Regions from separate parts of the Halobacillus sp. ACCC02827 genome, predicted to be linked through region 2. Evidence: a T-box and tRNA genes for the amino acid it is inferred to sense, from the RefSeq annotation. Region 2 holds a T-box; the other holds one or more tRNA genes.

Region 1 (5,915 bases), 1.5 Mb from region 2:
ATCCGACCGTCTCACTGCTTGGACGTGCACATCCAATGGCACGCTCTCCTTATCCTCCTGCGTCCCCCCGTCGTTCAAACGGAAAGGAGGTGGTACAGGAATATCAACCTGTTGTCCATCGCCTACGCCTTTCGGCCTCGGCTTAGGTCCCGACTAACCCTGAGAGGACGAGCCTTCCTCAGGAAACCTTAGGCATTCGGTGAAAGAGATTCTCACTCTTTTTTCGCTACTCATACCGGCATTCTCACTTCTAAGCGCTCCACCAGTCCTTACGGTCTGACTTCACGGCCCTTAGAACGCTCTCCTACCATTGATCCTACGATCAATCCGCAGCTTCGGTGGTGTGTTTAGCCCCGGTACATTTTCGGCGCAGAGTCACTCGACCAGTGAGCTATTACGCACTCTTTAAATGATGGCTGCTTCTAAGCCAACATCCTGGTTGTCTAAGCAACTCCACATCCTTTTCCACTTAACACACACTTTGGGACCTTAGCTGGCGGTCTGGGCTGTTTCCCTCTCGACTATGAACCTTATCACCCACAGTCTGACTCCCAGAACAAAGTCTATGGCATTCGGAGTTTGACTGAATTCGGTAACCCGATAGGGGCCCCTCGTCCAATCAGTGCTCTACCTCCATGACTTTCTATTCTGAGGCTAGCCCTAAAGCTATTTCGGAGAGAACCAGCTATCTCCGTGTTCGATTGGCATTTCACCCCTACCCACACCTCATCCCCGCAATTTTCAACTTGCGTGGGTTCGGGCCTCCAGTCAGTGTTACCTGACCTTCACCCTGGACATGGGTAGATCACACGGTTTCGGGTCTACGACCGCATACTCACTCGCCCTATTCAGACTCGCTTTCGCTGCGGCTCCGCTTCTGCTGCTTAACCTTGCATACGGTCGTAACTCGCCGGTTCATTCTACAAAAGGCACGCCATCACCCATTAACGGGCTCTGACTACTTGTAGGCACACGGTTTCAGGATCTCTTTCACTCCCCTTCCGGGGTGCTTTTCACCTTTCCCTCACGGTACTGGTTCACTATCGGTCACTAGGGAGTATTTAGCCTTGGGAGATGGTCCTCCCGGATTCCGACGGAATTTCACGTGTTCCGCCGTACTCAGGATACACTCCGGAGGGAGAAAGGTTTCGACTACAGGGCTGTTACCTGCTCTGGCTGATCGTTCCAGATCGATTCATCTACCTTCCTCCTTGGTAACTCCAAAGGAGTGTCCTACAACCCCAAGAGGCAAGCCTCTTGGTTTGGGCTGATTCCGTTTCGCTCGCCGCTACTTGGGAAATCGCATTTGCTTTCTCTTCCTCCGGGTACTTAGATGTTTCAGTTCCCCGGGTCTGCCTTCTTATACCTATGTATTCAGCATAAGATCCTGCTCCATTACGAACAGTGGGTTTCCCCATTCGGAAATCTCCGGGTCAAAGCCTACTTACGGCTCGCCGGAGCATATCGGTGTTAGTCCCGTCCTTCATCGGCTCCTAGTACCAAGGCATCCACCGTGCGCCCTTATTCACTTAACTATCGTCGTGAAAAGACGTTTGTTTAAAACTTTCGATGTTTGATGTCTTGTCATCAATCGTTTCATCGTTAGATGATACGATGATTCCTTATCCAGTTTTCAAGGTTCACGTAGTTCAGAGAAATCTTTCGATCTCTCAAAACTGAACAACCAACCAAGTACGCTTCCGTTCTAAATCCTTAGAAAGGAGGTGATCCAGCCGCACCTTCCGATACGGCTACCTTGTTACGACTTCACCCCAATCATTGGTCCCACCTTCGGCGGCTGGCTCCAAAAGGTTACCTCACCGACTTCGGGTGTTACCAACTCTCGTGGTGTGACGGGCGGTGTGTACAAGGCCCGGGAACGTATTCACCGCGGCATGCTGATCCGCGATTACTAGCGATTCCGGCTTCATGCAGGCGAGTTGCAGCCTGCAATCCGAACTGAGAATGGTTTTATGGGATTTGCTACACCTCGCGGCTTCGCTGCCCTTTGTACCATCCATTGTAGCACGTGTGTAGCCCAGGTCATAAGGGGCATGATGATTTGACGTCATCCCCGCCTTCCTCCGGTTTGTCACCGGCAGTCACCTTAGAGTGCCCAACTGAATGCTGGCAACTAAGATCAGGGGTTGCGCTCGTTGCGGGACTTAACCCAACATCTCACGACACGAGCTGACGACAACCATGCACCACCTGTCACTTGGTCCCCGAAGGGAAATCCCTATCTCTAGGGAGGTCCAAGGATGTCAAGACCTGGTAAGGTTCTTCGCGTTGCTTCGAATTAAACCACATGCTCCACCGCTTGTGCGGGCCCCCGTCAATTCCTTTGAGTTTCAGCCTTGCGGCCGTACTCCCCAGGCGGAGTGCTTAATGCGTTAACTTCAGCACTAAGGGGTGGAAGCCCCCTAACACCTAGCACTCATCGTTTACGGCGTGGACTACCAGGGTATCTAATCCTGTTTGCTACCCACGCTTTCGCACCTCAGCGTCAGAAACAGACCAGAGAGTCGCCTTCGCCACTGGTGTTCCTCCACATATCTACGCATTTCACCGCTACACGTGGAATTCCACTCTCCTCTTCTGTCCTCAAGTTCCCCAGTTTCCAATGACCCTCCACGGTTGAGCCGTGGGCTTTCACATCAGACTTAAGGAACCGCCTGCGCGCGCTTTACGCCCAATAATTCCGGACAACGCTTGCCCCCTACGTATTACCGCGGCTGCTGGCACGTAGTTAGCCGGGGCTTCCTCGTTAGGTACCGTCAAGGTACCGCTCTATTCGCACGGTACTTGTTCTTCCCTAACAACAGAACTTTACGATCCGAAGACCTTCATCGTTCACGCGGCGTTGCTCCGTCAGACTTTCGTCCATTGCGGAAGATTCCCTACTGCTGCCTCCCGTAGGAGTCTGGGCCGTGTCTCAGTCCCAGTGTGGCCGATCACCCTCTCAGGTCGGCTACGCATCGTCGCCTTGGTGAGCCGTTACCTCACCAACTAGCTAATGCGCCGCGGGCCCATCTGTAAGTGATAGCGAGAAGCCATCTTTCAACTTTCCTTCATGCGAAAGAAAGTATTACCCGGTATTAGCCCCGGTTTCCCGGAGTTATCCCGATCTTACAGGCAGGTTGCCCACGTGTTACTCACCCGTCCGCCGCTCGTTCCACGAGCGTCACCCCGAAGGGATCAGCTCGCTTCCCGCGCTCGACTTGCATGTATTAGGCACGCCGCCAGCGTTCGTCCTGAGCCAGGATCAAACTCTCCATAAAAGTGTTTGACTTGCTCATTTTGCACACCGAATGTGCTTGTTTGAATTCTCTCTATATAATAGAAAGAATGTTTGACGTACTGGTTGGTTCGTTCAGTTTTCAAAGATCGATTATACATTCAATGGTGGGCCTGAGTGGACTTGAACCACCGACCTCACGCTTATCAGGCGTGCGCTCTAACCAGCTGAGCTACAGGCCCCAATGGTAGTAAAATTAATGGAGCGGGTGAAGGGAATCGAACCCTCATCATCAGCTTGGAAGGCTGAGGTTTTACCACTAAACTACACCCGCATATTACATTTTCAAACTTTCGATGGTCGGGAAGACAGGATTCGAACCTGCGACCCCTTGGTCCCAAACCAAGTGCTCTACCAAGCTGAGCTACTTCCCGTTAAAATGGCGCGCCCGAGAGGAGTCGAACCCCTAACCTTCTGATCCGTAGTCAGACGCTCTATCCAATTGAGCTACGGGCGCATGTATTAAAATGAAGCGACAAGGAATATTGTATCACAACTTGTTTTCGAACGCAAGAACTTTTTTTGAAAAAGTTAGTGCGGCCGAGAGGACTTGAACCTCCACGGGATTAACTCCCACTAGGCCCTCAACCTAGCGCGTCTGCCGATTCCGCCACGACCGCAAGTTGTTATTCACAATTCAATGCTGATCATGTAAATGGAAAGTGCGGGTGGAGGGACTTGAACCCCCACGCCGTGAAGCACTAGATCCTAAATCTAGCGTGTCTGCCAATTCCACCACACCCGCATAAAATGGTGAGCCATGAAGGGCTCGAACCTTCGACCCTCTGATTAAAAGTCAGATGCTCTACCAACTGAGCTAATGGCTCGCGTAAAAGGAATCTATTACACTTTGAAAATTATTTTTGCGCTTTCTGTTTTTCAAGCACAAGAACAATCATATAACTTATTCGTTTGTTTGTCAACCCTTTTTTCAAAGAAAAATGGCTGGGCCAGCTGGATTCGAACCAGCGCATGACGGTACCAAAAACCGTTGCCTTACCGCTTGGCTATGGCCCAACGACAATGGCGGTCCGGACGGGACTCGAACCCGCGACCTCCTGCGTGACAGGCAGGCATTCTAACCAACTGAACTACCGGACCTATGTAAAGATTGAAAGTGACCCGTACGGGATTCGAACCCGTGTTACCGCCGTGAAAGGGCGGTGTCTTAACCGCTTGACCAACGGGCCATTAAGATGAATGGCGGAGAAGGAGGGATTTGAACCCTCGCGCCGCTTACGCGACCTACACCCTTAGCAGGGGCGCCTCTTCAGCCACTTGAGTACTTCTCCGTAATGGCTCCAACGGTAGGATTCGAACCTACGACCGATCGGTTAACAGCCGATTGCTCTACCACTGAGCTACGTTGGAATAGTTATTATGTTTCGTTGTCGTCGTTTATCGGCGACGTTATATATATTATAACAATTCCCTTTGCTTGTCAAACCTTTTTCAAAGAAAAAATTGTTGTTTTTCAATGAATGTTGGTTCGTTTTTCTAGGGCTTATTTAATTTAACATGGACATGTTCTGTTCGTCAATGTATTTTTTACTTCTTTTTTAATTTCCCTTTACATTTGCCGCAACGGTACTTTCGGACGTCCATCCGTCTTTGGCGGTAGTATGATTGTCCGCATTGTGTGCAAACATATTGATGAGAGGTTTTTCGCTGGGAAGGCAGCGGTGCGCAGTGTCTTGGTGAACCTGTTTCCTTCAGCAGTGCTTCAAAGGCTGGATCGCGGTGGGTGTATCCTTTTCCTTCTATATGAAGGTGATAATGACAAAGCTCATGTTTGATGATGCCTTCTAATTCTTTCCCATCCAGTTCCTTTACATACTTCGGATTGATTTCGATAGTTCTTCGGGATGGAATGTACCGCCCCCCTGTAGTACGGAGTCTTGAATTAAAGTAAACCTTGTCTGGATAGGGTTTGTGGAAATACGTCTCGGAAAGCTGCTTCGTCCATTGCTGCAATTCTTGATCGGTCATCATCAGCGGTCACACCTCCTCTGTCTTCTGCATACTTTATCATATCCATGAAAAAATCGAAACGGAAAGGAGCGACTTCCATGCCGTCCTGGTTGAAGAAACAAATGGCAGATGCTTTCTATAATAAGGATAAATATCAAATAAAAGTGCTGAATCAATGTTGGTACTACTACCAGCATCTATATAAATAAAAACAACTACCCGGCGAGCGCTCCCTCCCAGGTAGTTGTTCGTTTTCTTATTTTTGGACCATCGTCAAAGCGATTCTCTGCTTCTTCGCATCCACTTGTTCCACCCACACCGTCACGACATCCCCGACAGACACGACGTTCATCGGATGCTTGACGTAGGAGTTGGATAACTTGGAGATATGGACAAGCCCGTCCTGTTTCACTCCGATGTCTACGAAGGCACCGAAATCGACCACGTTACGGACGGTCCCTTCCAGTTCCATTCCCTGCTGCAAATCTTCCATAGAAAGAACATTCTTCTTAAGGATCGGTTTCTGCAGATCGTCACGCGGATCTCGTCCCGGTTGAACGAGAGACTTCAAAATGTCTTCCAATGTAAGTTTACCGATGCCGGATTCTAGAGAGAGCTCTCCTGTATCCAAACCTTTGACTGCTTC
Region 2 (5,915 bases):
TATTCGCACGGTACTTGTTCTTCCCTAACAACAGAACTTTACGATCCGAAGACCTTCATCGTTCACGCGGCGTTGCTCCGTCAGACTTTCGTCCATTGCGGAAGATTCCCTACTGCTGCCTCCCGTAGGAGTCTGGGCCGTGTCTCAGTCCCAGTGTGGCCGATCACCCTCTCAGGTCGGCTACGCATCGTCGCCTTGGTGAGCCGTTACCTCACCAACTAGCTAATGCGCCGCGGGCCCATCTGTAAGTGATAGCGAGAAGCCATCTTTCAACTTTCCTTCATGCGAAAGAAAGTATTACCCGGTATTAGCCCCGGTTTCCCGGAGTTATCCCGATCTTACAGGCAGGTTGCCCACGTGTTACTCACCCGTCCGCCGCTCGTTCCACGAGCGTCACCCCGAAGGGATCAGCTCGCTTCCCGCGCTCGACTTGCATGTATTAGGCACGCCGCCAGCGTTCGTCCTGAGCCAGGATCAAACTCTCCATAAAAGTGTTTGACTTGCTCATTTTGCACACCGAATGTGCTTGTTTGAATTCTCTCTATATAATAGAAAGAATGTTTGACGTACTGGTTGATTCGTTCAGTTTTCAAAGATCGATGTCTGCCGTATTCGACAGTAAACAAATTCTAGCATGTCCCCCGATGTTTCGTCAATAGGTTTGAAAGAAAATGTTTAAATATTCTTTAAATCTAGAATTTTGTTGCTGTTTAAATGAGCAACGTACTCAATACTACACTCCTCACAAAACAAAGTCAATAGTTTTTTAAAAATATTAATCAACTCAACAGAAATAGAGAAAGGCCCACTAAAAAGTAGACCTTTCCTTAGAATTCACATAGTAAACATCCGTGTTTTTGTTCTTACGAATCATTTTCGCTGCAAGTTTCGCCGCTCTTTTATCATCCGTGACGACCAGAATATCATCCTGACAGTCGAAGCGATCTTTAAGTACACGCGGAAGATAACTGAGGGGGATGTTCTCAGCTCCGGGATATGGGGATCGATATGCACTGATATAATCCCTGATATCGATAATGCAGAATTCGAGTTCCGGATCACCGTGCTCCCGGTATGGTTTAACGATGGATCGCTTATAAACCTGATATCCGTACCATAAAAGTAAAAACAGGACAAAACCATATAAAATTGTCATTAGCGGTTACCCTTTCCTGTTAAAAGACAAGCTCTCCACTCCATTCCAACATGCCGCCTTTCATGTTCTTAACATTGGTGAATCCTTTCTCTTGCATGAATTCTGCTGCATTCATGCTGCGACGACCGGAGCGGCAGATCATTACGTATTCCTGATTCTTGGAAAGTCCATCAATTGCTTGCGGAATGTCACCCAACCGGATGTGCTTGGCATCAGGCACCATTCCTTCTGCGACTTCTTCGTCTTCCCGGACATCTATAGCGATAAAATCATCATTTCGTTTTTGCTTGTTTTCTAATTCTTCTGGAGTAATTTCTTCAATATGTTTCATTTATATTCCTCCTCATCGATAGGTTGCAGCTTTATTCTAAATCATCCCAATTCAAAGTCAAGATATCTGTTTTCAAAAGAAAAGATGCCCCGGGAAATTCCGGGACATCCATAAATCACACATTAATTCGCAACGATATTGACAAGCTTTCCAGGGACAGCAATTACTTTTCTAACCGTTTTCCCTTCCAGCCATTGTTGTACTTCTTCGTTCTCCAACGCATCTTTCTCAAGCTCTTCTTTAGAAGCTTCCGGGTTTACCATCATTTTCGCACGGACTTTACCCATTACTTGAATAACAACCTCGACTTCGTCTTCTACCAGCTTGGATTCATCAAAATCCGGCCACGGTTGGTAGCTGATTGTTTCCGTGTGACCCAGTTTTTCCCACAGCTCTTCCGCCAAGTGTGGGGCGACAGGAGACAGAAGCTTCACAAAACCTTCCATATAACTCTTAGGCAGCACATCTGCTTTGTAGCTGTCGTTAATGTAGACCATCATTTGAGATATTCCTGTATTGAAGCGGAGCGCCTCAAAGTTTTCCGTCACTTTCATAACCGTCTCATGATAGGATTTCTCAAGAGCATCATTCGCGGCTCCTTCTTGAATGGCATCGGATAAGGACCCATCCTTCACATAAAGTCTCCAGACACGATCAAGGAAACGACGCGCTCCATCCAGACCATTTGCGGACCACGCAATGGAAGCTTCCAGTGGACCCATGAACATTTCATAAAGTCTCAACGTGTCTGCACCGTGAGAATAAACGATATCATCCGGATTGACGACATTTCCTTTTGATTTACTCATTTTCTCATTATTCTCGCCAAGGATCATTCCTTGGTTGAATAGTTTCTGGAACGGTTCTTTTGTAGGTACCACCCCTGCGTCGTAAAGGACTTTATGCCAGAAGCGGGCGTACAACAAGTGAAGAACCGCGTGTTCTGCCCCTCCGATATACACATCGACCGGAAGCCATTTCTTCAGGGCTTCATAGTCTGCGAAGCTCTCGCTGTTGTCCGGATCGATATAACGCAGGTAGTACCAGCAGCTGCCTGCCCACTGAGGCATGGTATTTGTTTCACGGCGCCCTTTCATACCTGTTTCCGGATCGACGACATTCACCCAGTCCTCAATATTCGCAAGAGGAGATTCTCCGGTTCCAGACGGTTTGATTTCTTTTGTTTTCGGAAGACGTACAGGAAGGTCTTCTTCTTTCGCAGGCGTGATGGATCCGTCTTCCCAGTGGATGACAGGGATCGGTTCTCCCCAGTAGCGCTGGCGGCTGAACAACCAGTCACGCAGACGATAAGTCGTCTGTTTCTTTCCTTTTCCGTTCTCTTCCAGCCATTGGATGGCTTTGGTCATTGCTGCTTCTTTATCAAGTCCGTCCAAGAAACCGGAGTTAATATGTGCTCCATCACCTGTATAAGCTTCTTCCTCAACGTCTCCACCTTCCAATACAGGGATGATGGATAAGTCGAACTTCTTGGCGAATTCATAGTCTCTCTCGTCATGTGCCGGAACGGCCATAATAGCGCCGCTGCCATAGCTCATCAATACGTAGTCCGCCACCCATATCGGAAGCTTTTCTCCGTTAATCGGATTTACGGCATACCCTCCGGTAAACACGCCGGACTTGTCCTTAGCTAAATCCGTACGCTCCAGGTCGCTTTTGTTCTTGGAAGTTTCTACATATTGATTCACTGCATCCTGTTGCTCAACAGTCACAACTTTCTGTACCAACGGGTGTTCTGGAGCAAGCACTGTATACGTTGCACCGAAGAGCGTATCGGGTCTTGTCGTGAATACGTTGAAGGACTCATCCGTTCCATCCACTTCAAAAGTGACTTCTGCTCCTTCTGACTTTCCGATCCAGTTCCTCTGCATATCTTTGATACTTTCCGGCCAATCCAGTTCTTCCAAGTCTTCCAACAGACGATCGGCATAGGCAGTAATCTTCAACATCCACTGTTTCATCGGACGTCGCTCGACAGGGTGTCCTCCCCGCTCACTCTTTCCATCAATGACTTCTTCATTCGCAAGGACCGTTCCAAGTGCCGGACACCAGTTGACAGCCACTTCGTCGATATAAGCGAGGCCCTTCTCATAAAGTTTCAGAAAAATCCATTGTGTCCATTTATAATAGTCAGGATCGGTCGTGTTTACTTCACGGTCCCAATCATAGGAAAAGCCAAGTTCCTGAATCTGTCGACGGAAGTTATCGATATTCTGCTTTGTAAACTCTTCTGGATCATTCCCTGTATCCAGAGCATACTGCTCTGCCGGAAGCCCGAAAGCATCCCAGCCGATTGGATGCAGCACTTCATACCCCTGCATTCGCTTCATCCGGGAAAGAATATCCGTTGCCGTGTATCCCTCCGGGTGCCCAACGTGCAGGCCAGCACCTGATGGATATGGGAACATATCCAAAGCGTAGAATTTTTCTTTCTGTGAGTTACTGTCTGTCTTGAACGTCTTGTTATCAAGCCAGTATTGCTGCCATTTCTTCTCGATTGTCTTATGATTAAAAGCCATTTTCCATTCCCTCCATGATCTCTGTCAGAGTAAAGCGGCCTTAAAGGCCTGTATAAATACAAAAAACCTCTCATCCCAATATGGGACGAGAGGTTTGATTCCCGCGGTACCACCCAAATTAACACGCAGACACGTGTTCATCTCGATCGCTGATAACGGTGCTTCCACCGGCAGAAACTACTCAGGTTCACTCCTGCAACATCCAAGGCGAGTTCGTGATGACCAAGGACGACTTCCAGCACCCGCCGCCTCTCTAAAACTTGGTAAAATCACTACTACTCCTCTTCCCAGTCTTTATACGTATATTCGTATCTTAATGAATGGCAGGTTCTTTGTCAAGCAGGCCTCCCCTTTCGACTGGACCCGCATCACATAAGGGTGTTAGGATAAGTGAAAATAAAGGAGGGATTAACATGAAGAAACTCATCAAAAAAGCAGTCGACTATGCAAAGAATAATCCCGAAAAAACAAAGCACTATGCAAAGAAGGCCTACGACACGATTCAAAAGAAGAAATCTAAAAGCAGAACAGAACGCCCCCGCTAGTATTGGCGGGGTTTCTCTTGCACACGGCCGGCTTCATGCTACAATATACAGCGGACATTATTAACGGACGGAGGACTAGCAATGAACTTAGAAAGAATCATCCCTTATTCACACATGCTTATGAAGCTATTTATAGAAGAAGGGGATGTGGTCATAGACGGGACTTGCGGGAATGGTCATGATACCTTATTCCTCACTAACTTAGTCGGAGATACAGGGCATGTATATGGGTTTGATATCCAGAAAGTGGCTGTGGAGAACACGACAGAACGCCTCAAAGAGGCAGGAAATGAGAACAGAGCGACAATCCTTCACGAATCCCACTCCCAAGTGAAAACTTCCATCAGCAGAGAGCACAAAAAACGTGTGCAGGCAGCCATTTATAACCTTGGCTACTTACCGGGAAGTGACAAAACAGTCATTACAAAACCGGAGGAAACATTAGCTTCCGTTCAAGAGACCTTGTCTATATTAAAACCCGGTGGATTATTAGTACTGGTGGTATACCACGGGCATGAAGGCGGAGAAGAAGAGAAAGACGCTCTCTTAGAATACCTCACCGCTCTCGATTCCAAAGAATACCACGTGCTCCATTACGGCTTCATCAATCAGAAACGTAAACCACCTTTTATATTAGCTGTAGAAAAGCATTAATACAAAAAACGGCCTGGACGATTACAACTCACGTCCAGGCTTTAATTTGTGATACATTTTGGTATTCAGGTAAAAGAACGTCGCTTTCTTTCCACTCGCCTTCAAGAGTTCTTTAACAAAGCTCTTCGCATTGGCAATACGCCCGACTTTTCGATCGGCCAAATACATTCCAACAAGCCCTTCATGAACCATCTCATGGAAAGCAGCGTTTGGTAACCGTTGAATCTCTTCGTTCGTTCTCTCGACGAAATACTTGAACCTCGCCCGCATCTCCTCTTCGTGCTCATAATAGGAACAAAAATTCAAATCCCCTTCCTCTTCATCCTCCTCCTGATCAATATAGTAATCAAGGAGAATGTGAAGCCCCTGCATGAATGGGAAATAGCTTCTTGTCACCTGCTCTGCTAAAGAAGGGTCAATTCTTCCACCAAGAGTATAAGAGACAAGGCAGAAAATACCAAGGGTAGAGCCCGTACATGCCGAAAATTCATACCATTTCAGTTGCGGCCAGTCCTTCTGGTGATCTTCAAACCATTGCTGTAACCTTGGAATACGTTCCTCTTCCACCACATGTTTATGTACTTGAAGATCGCTGTAAAGGGAACCAAGATTCCGAGTATGCTCCAGGACTATGTCATAGCCTTCCGCATTCCGAAGTACGTCCTGACAAGTTTTCACAAGGAGATGGAGGT

What was found. The T-box of region 2 lies ahead of leuS (leucine--tRNA ligase). A T-box ahead of a tRNA ligase gene usually reads a tRNA of that ligase, here a tRNA-Leu.
Region 1: it encodes a tRNA-Leu, which carries the amino acid that the T-box ahead of leuS (leucine--tRNA ligase) is inferred to sense. The anticodon was not compared.

Annotation. Positions count from the first base shown of each region.
Region 1 is NZ_CP128168.1:391,045-396,959, reverse strand. Features, by position in the region: rRNA gene QRD89_RS02185 (23S ribosomal RNA) at 1-1,535, opposite strand, end outside; rRNA gene QRD89_RS02180 (16S ribosomal RNA) at 1,718-3,281, opposite strand; tRNA gene QRD89_RS02175 (tRNA-Ile) at 3,404-3,480, opposite strand; tRNA gene QRD89_RS02170 (tRNA-Gly) at 3,499-3,572, opposite strand; tRNA gene QRD89_RS02165 (tRNA-Pro) at 3,596-3,672, opposite strand; tRNA gene QRD89_RS02160 (tRNA-Arg) at 3,679-3,755, opposite strand; tRNA gene QRD89_RS02155 (tRNA-Leu) at 3,834-3,918, opposite strand; tRNA gene QRD89_RS02150 (tRNA-Leu) at 3,962-4,043, opposite strand; tRNA gene QRD89_RS02145 (tRNA-Lys) at 4,050-4,125, opposite strand; tRNA gene QRD89_RS02140 (tRNA-Gln) at 4,241-4,315, opposite strand; tRNA gene QRD89_RS02135 (tRNA-Asp) at 4,323-4,399, opposite strand; tRNA gene QRD89_RS02130 (tRNA-Glu) at 4,417-4,488, opposite strand; tRNA gene QRD89_RS02125 (tRNA-Ser) at 4,500-4,590, opposite strand; tRNA gene QRD89_RS02120 (tRNA-Asn) at 4,595-4,669, opposite strand; gene QRD89_RS02115 (SprT family protein) at 4,847-5,290, opposite strand; gene cmpA (cortex morphogenetic protein CmpA) at 5,368-5,478, shown strand; gene QRD89_RS02105 (Tex family protein) at 5,526-5,915, opposite strand, start outside.
Region 2 is NZ_CP128168.1:2,518,596-2,524,510, forward strand. Features, by position in the region: rRNA gene QRD89_RS13350 (16S ribosomal RNA) at 1-490, opposite strand, end outside; gene QRD89_RS13355 (rhodanese-like domain-containing protein) at 809-1,156, opposite strand; gene QRD89_RS13360 (rhodanese-like domain-containing protein) at 1,176-1,487, opposite strand; gene leuS (leucine--tRNA ligase) at 1,610-4,024, opposite strand; T-box leader at 4,103-4,322, opposite strand; gene QRD89_RS13370 (hypothetical protein) at 4,438-4,569, shown strand; gene mnmM (tRNA 5-(aminomethyl)-2-thiouridylate-methyltransferase MnmM) at 4,651-5,223, shown strand; gene tbcS (tetraprenyl-beta-curcumene synthase) at 5,245-5,915, opposite strand, start outside.